Linked DNA regions of Sporosarcina pasteurii. The protein of the gene in region 2 binds, or shares a complex with, the protein of the main gene of each other region. Links are inferred from orthologs where the notes say so. Each region holds a gene or a part of one and is shown on either strand. Other genes may lie near its edges.

Region 1 (7,302 bases), 770 kb from region 2 along the record:
TTGTTCTCCATCCATGATTGTTTGAACAATTATGTCTACGTTTACTTGCTGTTCAGCGAGCACAGTAAATATATTCGCAAGCGAACCATTGTAAGGGGTGTCGTACATAATTGTAATGCGTACGATGTCTTCTTCAAAAGCAACTCCACGTACGATAAGATTATTTTCCATTTCAATTTCCTCCTTAATCATCGTGCCTTCGCCGTTTATATGAGCTGGTCTTACACGAAGCGGCATTTGATGATTTTTAGCAAACTCAATTGCACGCGGGTGAAGTACGCCCGCACCTAAATTTGCCAATTCAAGCATTTCATCATAAGAGATTTCATTTAATTTTGCTGCCTCTTCTATCATTCTCGGATCTGTCGTAAAAACCCCTTCAACGTCCGTATAAATATCGCATGCGGAGGCATTAATTGCAATCGCAACCGCAACTGCACTCGTGTCCGAGCCACCCCGGCCAAGCGTCGTGACTTCAGCATCGTGATCAATACCTTGAAAACCTGCGATGACCGCCACCGCGCCTGATTCTAGTGTATCTACTACTCTTTTCGAATCGACGTCTTCAATGCGTGCGTTGCTGTGGATTGATTCCGTTCTAATGCCTGCTTGCCACCCGGTAAATGATTTCGATGGGATCCCTTTCGCGGAAATTGCCATTGCCAGTAAGGAAGCAGTCACTTGTTCACCCGTTGCAAGCAACATATCCAATTCACGTTTTTCCGCATCAGGATGAATATCTGCTGCAAGCGCTAGTAATTTATCTGTCGTTTTTCCCATTGCAGACACAACAACAGCCACTTGTTTCCCTGTATTTACTTCATCAATAATTAAAGAAGCTGCCCTTTCAATTCTTTCTTCATTGGCAACCGATGTTCCACCAAACTTCATTACAATCTTCTCCAAAATCTCCACCCACTTTCCCCTGAAACGCAAAAACAGCCCTCATTTAATAAATGAGAGCTGGTCCGATTAGAGTGTACACAAAAAACAGTGTCTCCTACGGGATAGCTCTCCAGGTAAAATATCCTGACAGACTCCCGCTTATTCAACGGAAATCCAGCAAGTACTCGATAACAGTTCGATTACTCGCTTCGGCAAATACCCCTTTCTTCTTCAATCGCTAGGCTGTTCCCTTCTTGAAGAATACTTTTAATATTTGCGCCTCTATCCTCACTAAGTATGATTATCTATCATATAGTGAAATAATTCAGTGTCTTCACTCTAACATATTACTTATTTTCTGGCAATTCTTTTTGGAAATATGCTTCCACAGACTCTGCTAGTTTTTCCGGCAATCCAGCTTTTTGAAGTTCTTCAGCTGTTGCTTCCCGAATCTTTTTCACAGAGCCGAAATGTTTAAGCAGGGCCGTTTTTCTTTTCGGTCCAATGCCTGGAATGTTGTCCAGAGAAGAAGTTATCGTATTTGCCCCTCTTCGTTGACGGTGGAATGTAATCGCAAATCTATGCACTTCGTCTTGAATTCGTTGCAACAAATAAAAGGCTTCACTTGTTCTCTTTAATGGAATTAGTTCGACTGGATCGCCGTAAAGAAGTTGTGACGTTTGGTGCTTCTCATCTTTTGCCAATCCAGCAATCGGAATCGATAAGCCTAATTCATCTTCAATGACTTCCCGTGCCACTTCCATTTGACCTTTTCCGCCATCAATTATTACCAAATCAGGCAACGGTAAATCTTCTTTTAAAACACGCACATATCGCCTTCTCACAACTTCACGCATCGCACCATAATCATCGTGCATCGCGGCGGTTTTCGTTTTATACTTACGGTAATCTTTACGATTCGGCTTACCGTCAATAAAAGAAACCATTGCCGAAACAGGATCCACACCGTGCGTATGAGAGTTGTCAAATGCCTCAATACGATGCGGAACAGCAATGTTCATCGCTTCGCCAAGTTCCTCACAAGCACCAACTGTTCGCTGTTCTTGCCGTTCGATTAGTTGGAACTTCTCAGACAATGAAATTCGTGCATTTTTCATCGCCAACTGTACGAGGTCTTTCTTTTTCCCTCTTTGTGGAATAAATACTTGTACGCTTAATAATTGCTTTACAACTTCTGCATCCACATCGGGAGGTAATAATATTTCTTTCGGAATTAAGTGGTCTGACTTACCATAAAACTGTCCGATAAACGTTAATAATTCTTCTTCTGGATCTTTATATAAAGGAAAAATTGAGACATCTCGCTCAATCAGCTTACCTTGACGGACAAAAAATACTTGGACACACATCCAGCCCTTATCGACCGCATAGCCAAAAATATCTCGGTCAGTAAAGTCATTCATCGTCATCGTTTGTTTTTCCATTACCATTTCGATATTCGTGATTTGGTCACGGTACTCTTTTGCCCGTTCGAACTCTAATGATTCCGCTGCCTCATTCATTTTTTCCGTCAATTCTTTTTTCACGCTTTTATACCCGCCGTTTAAAAAACGAGTGATGTTTGCAATCATTTCTTTGTACGTCTCTTCCTCTACCTCATGAATACAAGGTGCTAAACATTGTCCTAGGTGATAGTACAGACATGACCTGGTCGGTAATGTTTGGCATTTACGATATGGGTAAATTCGGTCCAATAACTTCTTCGTCTCACCCGCCGCATATGCGTTTGGATAAGGACCAAAGTATTTTCCTTTGTCATTTTTCACACGTCTCGTAATGATTAATCTTGGATGACGTTCAGCTGTAATCTTTAAGTAAGGATACGATTTATCATCCTTCAACATGACGTTATATTTCGGATCATATTGTTTAATTAAATTTAATTCTAAAATAAGCGCTTCAATATCTGAAGACGTAATAATCGTTTCAAAATCAACAATTTCACTTACGAGTCTTTGCGTTTTCCCATCATGGCTGCCTGTAAAGTAGCTGCGAACGCGCTGCCTCAACACTTTCGCTTTCCCGACGTAAATGACAGTCCCTTGACGGTCTTTCATTAAGTAGCATCCGGGATGATCGGGTAAAATCGCTAACTTCTCTTTTATTAAATCATTCATTTTTATCACCTACTCATTCAAGCATAGAGCACATGCTTCGATGTGACTAGCATAAGCCAATCAAACGAGAAAATCCATTTAAAAAGGCGACTTCCTAAGGAAAAGTGCGCCTTCGTTCATCTGATGCTCGAAACTAGATATAAAAAGCCGGGGTCCTTAAAATGGCCCCGGCGACTTGAAAAAACAGACATTTAATGTATCTTTATTGCTAGCAACGCATTCTCTTACCGCTGAAATTATGCGTGCTTTTCAATTAATTGTGCGAGTGCATCTTTAGGTTGGAAACCAACAACTTTTTCAACCATTTCGCCATCTTTGAAAAGAACAAGTGTAGGAATTGACATAATTCCGAATTTACCAGCAGTTTCTTGGTTATCGTCTACGTCAACTTTTACAATTTTCGCTTTCCCTTCGATTTCACCGTCAAGCTCCTCTAATACTGGAGCAATCATTTTACAAGGTCCGCACCAAGGTGCCCAAAAATCAACAAGTACAACACCTTCTGCAATGTGTTCTGCAAAGTCTTTGTCTGTCGCATTAATAATTGCCATTTCAAATCTTCCTCCTTTGATTTACAACTCTTCTGTATTGTAACATGCTCAAAAATAAGCCGCGAAAAATATGCCTATTCACTAATCCTGTCCCTACTATATTCGAATCATCATGCTTTACGTGACAAAAGCAGCTCTATCAATCCCCCAGTATGCCAAGTACACAGTTGAATCACACCTCCGCAATATGATAATAAAAAAGAAAGTCCTCTACATAGAAGACTCCCCTTTTCGATTAATGATTTATGCATGAACCTTTAATTTCTTAACTTCTTCAATCATCATTGGAATGACTTCGAATAAGTCCCCTACGATGCCGTAATCCGCAACTTTGAAGATTTCCGCTTCTGGGTCTTTGTTTATGGCGACAATCACTTTGGAGTTTGACATCCCTGCCATATGTTGGATAGCACCAGAAATTCCAGCACCGATGTAAAGATCTGGCGTAATAACTTTACCTGTTTGACCGATTTGTAGTGAATAGTCACAGTAATCTGCGTCACATGCACCACGTGATGCACCAATTGCACCACCTAATAGGTCCGCAAGTTCTTGTAGTGGCTTAAAGCCATCTGCACTTCGCACACCACGCCCACCAGCAACAACGACTTTCGCTTCTGACATGTCAACGCCTTCAGTGGCTTTACGAACAACTTCAGAAATAATTGTACGTAAATCTTTTACATCCACATCAACAGAAGTAACGTCACCGCTACGACTTTCATCTTTTTCCAAGGCCGCAATGTTATTCGGACGTACTGTTATGAACAGAAGCCCTTCTTTATGCTTTACTTTTTCAAATGCTTTCCCGGAATAAATTGGACGGATGAATAAAGCATCATCGTCTTCTCCTTCAATTTCAGTTACATCTGAAATGAGGCCAGCTGCTAGTTTACTAGCAATTTTAGGAGATAAATCTTTTCCTAATGCTGTATGACCAAAAACAATTGCTTCTGGATTCTCTTGTTCGCAAACCGCCATGAATCCTTGGCTGTAGCCATCTGAAGTATATTGTTTCAATTTTTCATGCTCAACCGTTACAACACGGTCTGCACCGTATTGAATCATTTCTGCCCCAAGTGATTGAACGGAATCGCCTAGTAGTACCCCAACAACTTCTCCGCCTGCTGAAACTTTTTTTGCAGCTGCAATTGCTTCAAATGAAACGTTACGTAAGACACCATCACGAGTTTCTCCAAGTACTAATACTTTTTTTGACATTCCCTGTCCCTCCTATATCCGATATAAAAGAAGAAGAACTTCTCGCTCTACCTCTTAATACTCGTCCAATTAAATATCAATATATACATCTAGTTTTCTATGATTAATAGCTAAATTCTTGAACAATCAAGTGAAAATTTAAATGACTTTCGCTTCATCTTTCAGTAACTGAACAAGTTCTTTCACTTGATCTGCTATTTCACCTTCAAGGATTCGTCCCGCTTCTTTTGCAGGTGGTAAGAACACATTAACCGTTTCAGTTTTTGCTTCTACGTCGTCCTCATCAAGATCCAGGTCATCGAGCTCCAACTCTTCTAGCGGCTTTCTTTTCGCTTTCATAATCCCAGGCAATGAAGGATAACGTGGCTCGTTTAACCCTTGTTGCGCCGTCACTAATAATGGCAGTGCTGTTTCGAGTACTTCAGAATCTCCTTCAACGTCACGAACAATCTTCACGTCTGTACCGTCAATTTCTAGCTTTGTAATCGTAGTTACATAGTTTATGCCAAGCATTTCTGCAACACGTGGGCCAACTTGACCTGAACCGCCGTCAATTGCAACGTTTCCTGCAAGGATCAAATCTGCATCTTTATCACTTAAGTACTCAGAAATAATCTTCGCAACTGTAAATTCATCCATTTCATCTAAATCATCTTCTGTATTAATTAAAACTGCTTTATCTGCACCCATTGCTAAAGCTGTGCGTAGCTGTTTTTCTGCTTCTTCATCCCCGATTGTAATAACAGTTACTTCTCCGCCATGTTCATCGCGAACTGTAATTGCTTCTTCAATTGCATATTCGTCATATGGATTAATGATGAATTCCGCCCCATCTTCAACAATTGCACCATTATTAACTGTAATTTTTTCCTCAGTATCAAAAGTACGTTTTACCAAAACATAAATATTCATTAATAACACCCTCCTCAGCTATTTTCGTCATTTCCCTTGAAATACAGGTTCTCGCTTTTCAATAAATGCTTGAATTCCTTCTTTAGCATCTTCAGAAACAAATACTTCACCAAAAGAATTCGCCTCGGCTTGAACGCCTTCATAATAAGTGGAAGTTTTAGTAAATTGCAACATTTCTAAAGCTGCTTTCACTGCAATCGGGCTCTTCTTAGCAATTTTCTGTGCGATTTCCGCAGTCTTATTGAACAGCTCTTCCTCTGAAAAAGCTTTATTCGCAAGCCCATAATCAACTGCTTCTTTACCAGAAATTGGGTCACTCGTTAACAGCATTTCAGCGGCTTTTGGCACCCCCACATAACGCGGCAGTCGCTGTGTTCCCGCGAAGCCAGGAATTAACCCTAGTTGTAATTCCGGCAGGCCAAGTTTTGCATTATCCGATACGAAACGCATATGACAGGCCATCGCCAGTTCTAATCCACCACCCAGCGCCGCTCCATGAATGGCTGCAATAACAGGTTTATGGAAAGATTCAAGTCGCTCAAAAACTTCTTGTCCATTCGACGCGAGTTTTGTAAACTCTTCGCCTGATGTAACGTCTGTGAATTCTTTAATGTCCGCGCCTGCTGAGAAAAACCTTCCTTCACCGCGAAGAACAACAACACGTACGTTATCATCCTCTTCAACCTGGTCGAGCAATGCGTTAATCTCAAGAATTAACGCACGCGCTAATGCGTTGGCAGGTGGTCTATTAATGGTTACTGTTGCAACACCTTGTTCTTGTTCGATTGACAAAAACTCCATTTCATCCCATCCCCTTTTCCAAATCTGTATCACCATTTCAACGAATCACGTACTAGTTAGTGAGTCATTCTGAAAGCGCTTTACACAGTTCGCAGAAAAACTCAAACACGATTAAGCTTTTATCGCATTCATGATAAGCTTATGTACATTTGGTGATAATTCTATTAAATCATACTTTTGCTCATTCATCACCCATGAAGTGATTGTTTCGTCAATTGTTCCGAAAATCATTTGACGCGCTAGACGGATATCCAGCGTTTGATCTAGGTCATTGCGTTCTATACCATCCTTTAAAATCACGTCTAATAAATCCAGATATTCTTTTAACACTTCATTAATCCGTAAACGTAGTTTCTTCCCGGATTGTCGCAATTCTAACTGAGTGACAATGGCAAGATGGCGGTCTTCATGAAGTACGCGAAAATGATTGTCGATCATTTTGAATAATCGTTTGGATGTATCTATATCTTCTTCCAGAATTACACGTAAATTGTGTGTAAAAATCGCCATTTTTTCTCTAAATACCGACACCAAAATATCTTCTTTATTTTTAAAGTAAAGATAGATTGTCCCATCGGCAACCCCTGCTTCTTTAGCGATTTTTGAAACTTGTGCTTGATGATAGCCATTTTGTGCAATAGCGATAACGGCTGCATCTATGATTTGTTTGTATTTCGGTTTATCGCGTTTCATTTTTCTTAATCACCACCATCAAAAAAAGAATATGAATGACTATTCATTCACATTCTAATAATAAGCTTTATTTTATTTCAAGTCAAGGAACAACTTTATGA
Region 2 (7,577 bases):
GCCTAACGATTGATTGAGTAGTGATTCCTTAACAAAGTTTGCTGCATCTTCGCGGCTTTGTATTGTTATTGCTAAATGTGTCCAAATCTCATTATAATTACCGGCTTCAAAAATCGCATCTATATCTGTAAGCTCCATCGTTCTTAAAGTAACAATGTCGTTTACTAACACAATATTTTCCATCACAGAACCCCTTTTAAGGTATATTTTTTTACAATTTTCTCTATGTCAAATTGCTTTTTTTATCAATTGTAATGCAATTATAAGGGGAAACAGGATAAAAGGGAAGTGACATTTTATTGAAATGGTACAAATTTTTTCGCCAAAAATGACACGGTTTTTTGGCGATAAGAATATGATTGGACATTAATCATTTCGGGCTTAAAAGCTTTATTTTTCTAGTGATTACATTGCAAATCTTAAAAAAACAAATCCACTTTTATAGTGAGAGGTATCAATCATCGGCGCTGTATGAGTAAAATGTTTGTGGGGGATAAATGAAAATCCATAACACAATTAATCTCCGTTCCAATCGGACGCTTTCCGCGGGCACGGCCTCAGCCGCTTCCCTCGCTTCGCTCAGTCCAGGGTCTTCGGCTCGCGCTGTTCCCGCAGGAGTCGCCGATTTCCACTCCGATTAATTGGTGTGCACATGGAATAATTAGATTTGAAGGCATGAAAAAAGGAGCTCTCTTCTTGTATAGTAGAGTTTGCAGACAAACGCTACAGGAGAGGACCCACATGATTAAAGTGATTACAAGCTCACCAATATTTAAACAGGTTTGTTTAGAATACTTCAACGAACTTAGTCAGACACGTTCACCCAGCTCTTCGCAAAGCTAGAAGTAATAGTCGAGACCGTAGTAAAGCACACTTTCAATTGATGGACAAACGACAATGGACTCGTTATTCGGTTCAATCCAAGTGAGTCGAATTTAATACTAAGATAGGGAAATAGAGAAAATACGTAAATTTATTAGATCAACACTTACAATTTGAAGTTGCAAAAGGATTAAGTCCGTTAGTACAAGAAATCTTTCTTTCTTACATTAGACAACTGGAAAGCCTGTTTATCGAGCTTTAAAAGGATTACAGTGATTTTGAGATAACAAAGTTATTAATAAAGAAAGTTATGTAAGTTATTTGCGTTTATAAAAACTTATGTATAAGAAATCTCTGTTGATTGGAGTGCAGAGCGGCGACTCCGGTGGGATTAGCGTGACAGGTGAGACCCCACAGGAGCGCGGTTTTCGCGACGAGGAGGCTCACCGCACGCCCCACGGAACGCGTCCGCTCGGAACGGAAATCAACATAGTTTTATTTGGTGTTTTTATAAATGGAATACTTAACTATCCGAGAAGAGAAAACCTTTGCAATGGTACCCATAAAAAATTGACTCAATCATCAGCGCTCATTCAGTTGTCTAAGTTCTAAATATTTGCTATGCTATTGTAGATATAAAATCCGTGACGTGGCCAAGTAAATAAAAATGTGAGACAGAAATGGTAACAACTGCTGAGAGTTATCGCACCGCTTTTTATTGAAACCTACCGCTGAGATGTTATGTAAACATAACCGAGTCGTTTTCGTTATCAAACGTTTCAAGAGGGCTTACGTGAAGTAAGCTAAATGAAGGTGGTACCACGTCAATCGCGCAAAGACGTCCTTATTAGAGGGCAGCTTTGTGTTTTTTTATTTTCGTCAAACAATACTTAAGGAGGAACAAGAATGACGAGCAAGAGAGAAAACGAATTTACAAGTTGGTATATCGATACCATTCAAAAAGCTGATTTAATGGACTATACGCCAGTTCGTGGCTGTATCGCTTTTAAACCAGACGGCTATGAAATTTGGGAGCATATCCAAGCGGAAATGGACAAGCGTTTTAAAGAAACTGGGCACCGTAACGCATATTTCCCAATGTTAATTCCAGAGAACTTTTTCCAAAAAGAAAAAGACCATATTGAAGGATTTTCACCTGAATTGCCGTGGGTTACTGAAGCAGCGGGGGAAAAGTTAGAAGAGCGTTTAGCACTTCGTCCAACTTCAGAAACAATGATTGGTCACCTATATTCAGATTGGATCAACAGTTACCGCGATCTTCCAGTGTTAATTAACCAATGGGCGAATGTTTTCCGTTGGGAAAAGAGAACGTTACCGTTTATTCGTACTTCTGAGTTTTTATGGCAAGAAGGGCATACTGCGCATGTAGACGAGGAAGAAGCACGTGAAGAAACGATGCAAATGCTTGGCATTTACAAAGAAGTTGTAGAAGACTTGCTTGCGATTCCAGTTTATGACGGTGAAAAAACGCCTTCTGAACGTTTTGCCGGTGCGGTTGATACTTATTCAATCGAAGCGATGATGCAAGATGGAAAAGCAGTTCAAGCGGGAACATCTCATTATTTAGGCACGAAATTTGCGGAAGCATTCGATATTAAATATTTAACGCGTGAAAATAAACATGAATACGTTCATACAACTTCATGGGGAACGTCAACACGTCTTATCGGTTCTGTCATTATGGTTCACGGCGATGAACAAGGTCTTGTTTTACCGCCACGTATCGCGCCGACACAAGTGGTGTTAATTCCAGTTGGACCGTGGAAGAAGAATCCTGAAATTATCGAGAAGTTAGATGCTGTTTTTGCTGAATTAAAAGCAAAAGGTATCCGCGTTCGTCTTGATGATTCTGACCAATCACCAGGCTTCAAGTTTAACGAGTGGGAATTAAAAGGGGTTCCAGTACGCGTTGAGTTAGGACCACGTGACTTGGCAAAAGACCAGGCATTATTAAAAGCACGTGATGAAGATGAAAAAGTGGAAGTTAATTTGAACGACCTAGTTGCACGTATTGAAGAAGAATTAACGACGATGCAAACACGCCTATTCGAAAAGGCGAAAGCATTCCGTGAAAAGCATTCTCATACACACGTCGACACACTCGAGCAATTAGAACAACATATTGCAGATTCAGAGAAAAACGACGACATTCCAGGCTGGGTACTAGCAGGATGGTGTGGTGACGATGATTGTGAATCTCATGTTCAAGAAGAAACAAAGTTCACGACGCGCAACATTCCGTTCAACCCGCCGGCAACGAAAGATACATGTATTAACTGCGGAAAAGACGCAAAGCATACGGTATGGTTTGGCCGCGCTTACTAATATAAAAAATAAAAGAGACCAACAGGTGCATTACATTTGTTGGTCTCTTTTTATGATTTACTAGAGTAACTTAAATTGCGTTTTCCTTAGAAAAAGCATTGATCTTTTCCCCAATCTCATCACGAACCCGTTGGAAAACAGCCCAAACCTCTTCATCTGTTCCTTCAGCCTTTGCAGGGTCATCAAAACCCCAGTGCTCATGACGAACGTGAGGAGGAATCGTTGGGCAATTATCTATCGCGTCACCGCATAATGTAACAACTAAATCAGCAGTATTTAAAATGTTCCTATCAATTAAATCTGAAGATTGATTGGTGATATCTACATCTACTTCCTTCATTGCTTGAACCGCTTTTGGGTTGACGCCGTGCGCTTCAATACCCGCACTGAAAACTTCCCAGTTATCTCCTAAATATTCTTTTCCCCAACCTTCAGCCATTTGGCTACGGCAAGAATTTCCTGTACATAAGAAATAAAGTGTCTTTTTAGTCATGATAAAATCTCCTCTATTAGATAATTAATAACCATAAATAAAGCCCGATAAGTGTAAAAAGTAGCGTAGGAATTGTTAAAATGATTCCAATCTTAAAATACGTTCCCCACTTAATTTTCACGCCTTTTTGCGAAAGAACGTGCAACCATAATAACGTAGCTAAAGAACCGATTGGCGTGATTTTTGGTCCTAAATCTGACCCAATCACATTGGCATAAATTAAAGCCTCCCGGATGGGTCCTGTTGTAGTTGTTTCAGATATCGCCAAAGCGTTGATCATAACGGTAGGCATGTTATTCATCACTGATGACAAGATTGCGGCAATAAAGCCCATCGAAATCGTTCCTACAAATAACCCTTGGTCAGCAGCCAGTTGGATGACATCTGCGAGTATGCTTGTAAGTCCAACATTTCGCAAGCCATAAACAACGACGTACATGCCAATGGAAAAGAAAACGATGGCCCATGGTGCACCTTTAATGACCTGTTTCGTTTGAACGGCAGTACTTCTTTGAGCCATAATCGTGTAAAAAATCGCAACGATGCCAGCGACAATAGAAACAGGTAGCCCCGTAAATTCGCTGCTGAAGTAGCCAATGAGTAATACTGTTAAGACAATCCAAGATAGGCGAAACATCTTTAAATCTTTAATTGCGTCTTTTGGTTGTTTCAGATCCGACACTTGATAATTTTCAGGGATACTTTTCCGGAAAAATAAATACAATACTAAAATACTGGCGACTAATGCAAATAAATTCGGTACAATCATACGTGATGCATATTCGGCAAAGCCTATTCCGAAATAGTCTGCAGAAACAATATTGACTAAGTTACTGACAACTAACGGTAAAGAAGTCGTGTCTGCAATAAATCCACTGGCAATGATAAATGGGAAAACCATTTTTTCATTGAAATTTAAATTTCGTACCATCGCCAATACGATAGGCGTCAAAATAAGTGCAGCACCATCATTTGCGAAAAGGGCCGCAACGACTGCGCCTAAGATGGTAACATACACAAACATGCGGACACCGCTGCCTTGGGCTAATCTAGCCATATGGAGGGCAGCCCACTCAAAAAATCCAATCTCATCTAAAATGAGTGAAATAATAATAATTGCGATAAAAGCAAGTGTTGCATTCCAAACAATTCCTGTAACATCTAACACATCTTGAAAGTTGACAACCCCTATGAGCAGCGCAATAAGTGCCCCGATACAAGCAGACCAGCCAATTGAGAGGTTTCTCGGTTGCCAAATAACAAAAATTAGTGTGATGAGGAAGATGGCTGATGCGGTAATAACTGAAATCATGTTCTTTTCTCCTCCTTATTCACAGCAAATGCGAAGCCCTTTTGCTTCCAACTCTGTAATAGATTCATCTTGGTCAGCAAGATGTTTTAAAATGCCTTCGATAAACGGATAATCTGTGTGTTCTTTATTAATAGAGTAAAAAACCCATTGCCCGCGGCGTTCTTCCTGTACTAATTCAATGTCCCGAAGCCTGCGCAAGTGTTGACTGATTGCAGGTTGACTCATCTGAAATATTTCAACAAATTCACATACACAACATTCGTGTGATTTAAGCAATTTCATCATTGTTAAACGAGTCGGATCACCAAGTAACTTTAAAAGTTGTGATGCTCGTTGTAAATCAATGGGTAATGAATCATTCATTTTATCTCCTCCAACGATTAGTATATAAGCATATGCTTATACATACAAGTGGAAAGTTTGTATACTTTGGAGTATTAATCAGGTGCTAGTATGTTAAAAATTTGTAAAAATTCTATTTTTAAATGGAAGATCACTTATGTAGATGTTATCTTTTGACCATACACAAATTTGATGGGAAAGAGAAAAAAGGAGGAGCAAATGGGACAAAATAATAGTAATAATCGGTTGAAAAATCTCTTAGAAATTTTGATTATATCAACCAGACTGGGCTTGACATCATTTGGTGGGCCAACAGCTCATTTAGGTTATTTTCACGAGGAATATGTTCGAAGAAGAAAGTGGATGGATGAAAAAAGCTATGCGGATTTAGTAGCGTTAGCTCAATTTTTACCCGGACCTGCGAGTAGCCAGGTTGGAATTGGGATTGGCGTGATGCGAGCCGGAGTATTAGGTGGAATTATTTCTTTTATAGGATTCACATTGCCTTCAGTCATTGCCCTTATCATTTTTGCTTTGTTGCTCAGTAGTTTTGATGTTGGAGATGCTGGTTGGATACATGGGTTGAAAATCGTTGCAGTAGCAGTAGTTGCCCAAGCGATTTTAGGCATGGCTAATAAATTAACGCCTGATTTAAAAAGGAAAGCGATTGCTTTATTTGCTTTAGTTGGCACGCTCATTTGGCAGACGGCTTTTACGCAAGTAGGGGTCATTTTGATTGCGGCATTTTTGGGCTTTTTATTATTTAAAAAACATGAGAAAAGTGCAGAGGCAAATTCTCAATTTCCAATTACTAAACGAGTTTCAGTAATTTGCTTATCGTTGTTTTTCGCTTTGTTATTTCTATTACCTGTCATTAAGGGAATAACAGGCTCATATTGGATTGCTATGTTCGACAGTTTTTATCGTTCTGGGTCATTAGTTTTCGGCGGGGGACACGTCGTGTTGCCATTATTGGAACAAGAATTTGTACCAACTGGATGGATAACGGAAGAGGCATTTTTAGCGGGGTATGGTGCCACGCAAGCAGTACCAGGACCTTTATTTACATTTGCTGCTTATTTAGGAGCTGTCCTGAAAGGATGGCAAGGCGGATTAATTGCAACAGCTGCAGTGTTTTTACCTGCTTTCCTTCTGATTCTCGGTGCGTTGCCATTTTGGGATAGTTTACGAAACACCCCAAAGATTAAAGGGGCAATTATGGGAGTCAATGCAGCCGTTGTTGGGATTTTAATTTCAGCTTTTTATACACCGATTTGGACAAGTTCTATCTTAGCGCCTGTTGATTTTGCGTTAGCAGCGATTCTATTTAGCATGCTTGCTTATTGGAAGCTTCCACCTTGGATTGTTGTTGTAACTGGTGCGCTTGTTGGCGTGATTTTACCATTAATTTGATAGGAAATAAGGCGATATCTATTTTTAACATAGAGAATCGCCTTATTTTTTTATTGCTCAAATCAAGAAGTTTCAAAGTTAATTAATCGAGGCAGTTAAACTATTTTCCATCATTTTTAACAATTCTTCTTCTGTCAGTTTATAATCACCGCCGCCTTGAACGAAAGCGTCATTTCCTCCACCTTTACCGTCTATGAGTGGCAACACAGCAGCTGAAACGTCCTTCATACTTGCAGTAGATAAACTGCCTCTAGCTGCAACAAATTGAAGCTTATCATCATTACGAGCAACGAGAAGTACAATTGTTTCGTCTGATTCCGCCACAATGAATCGAGCTAGTTTTTGTAATTGCTGAATGGAACGGCCTTGGAATGTAGCGGTAACTAAGCCGTTACGCTGTTGACTCAATAATTCTTTGGACTCGAATGATAATATTGCATCTTGTGTTTCCTTCAATGATTTTTCAAGTGAGTGATTTGTCTCTAATAGCTTCTCGATAGCCTTGCCAATCCCATCTTCAGGGGCACTTAATAATTTTGAAGCTTTCGCAACTACATTTGTTTTATCATGTAACAGATTGAGTACGCGCTTTCCACAAACGAAATGAACCCTTGTGTTTCCTCGATGCTTCTCAGCAGATACGATTTTTAACGAACTCACTTGTCCGGTATATTCAGGATGAGTTCCGCCACATCCGTTATAGTCAAAATCTGGAATAATGACAAGACGTATCTCCTCGGTTGCTTGAATTTGCTTTCGCAGTGGATATTGATAGAGTTCGTCTTCCGTTACCCACTTCACTTCGATTGGACGGTTTTCAAGAATCACTTTATTTGCCAGCTCTTCTGC

The links.
Region 1: the proteins of arsC (region 2) and trxA are in contact, whole or in part, in an NMR structure (PDB 2IPA), measured with the Bacillus subtilis proteins. The link is inferred for Sporosarcina pasteurii from one-to-one orthologs.

The regions. Positions count from the first base shown.
Region 1 is NZ_CP160452.1:945,232-952,533, reverse strand. What follows is about bases 1,918-4,610. They hold trxA (thioredoxin), read right to left. Parts: upstream 3,575-4,610; coding sequence 3,260-3,574; downstream 1,918-3,259. Other genes in these bases: AB1H92_RS04300 (electron transfer flavoprotein subunit alpha/FixB family protein), read right to left, coding at 3,818-4,610; uvrC (excinuclease ABC subunit UvrC), read right to left, coding at 1,918-3,023. In the rest of the region: AB1H92_RS04315 (aspartate kinase), read right to left, coding at 1-906; more of uvrC, read right to left, coding at 1,233-1,917; more of AB1H92_RS04300, read right to left, coding at 4,611-4,795; AB1H92_RS04295 (electron transfer flavoprotein subunit beta/FixA family protein), read right to left, coding at 4,934-5,707; AB1H92_RS04290 (enoyl-CoA hydratase), read right to left, coding at 5,735-6,508; AB1H92_RS04285 (TetR/AcrR family transcriptional regulator), read right to left, coding at 6,620-7,201; AB1H92_RS04280 (AMP-binding protein), read right to left, coding at 7,297-7,302. UniProt on the Bacillus subtilis protein: Participates in various redox reactions through the reversible oxidation of its active center dithiol to a disulfide and catalyzes dithiol-disulfide exchange reactions.
Region 2 is NZ_CP160452.1:176,511-184,087, forward strand. What follows is about bases 1,951-4,918. They hold arsC (arsenate reductase (thioredoxin)), read right to left. Parts: upstream 3,662-4,918; coding sequence 3,239-3,661; downstream 1,951-3,238. Other genes in these bases: proS (proline--tRNA ligase), read left to right, coding at 1,951-3,168; AB1H92_RS00855 (arsenic transporter), read right to left, coding at 3,678-4,918. In the rest of the region: AB1H92_RS00840 (GNAT family N-acetyltransferase), read right to left, coding at 1-183; more of proS, read left to right, coding at 1,729-1,950; more of AB1H92_RS00855, read right to left, coding at 4,919-4,973; AB1H92_RS00860 (metalloregulator ArsR/SmtB family transcription factor), read right to left, coding at 4,989-5,336; AB1H92_RS00865 (chromate transporter), read left to right, coding at 5,535-6,728; AB1H92_RS00870 (alanine--tRNA ligase-related protein), read right to left, coding at 6,807-7,577. UniProt on the Bacillus subtilis protein: Catalyzes the reduction of arsenate [As(V)] to arsenite [As(III)]. In vitro, can dephosphorylate para-nitrophenyl phosphate (pNPP).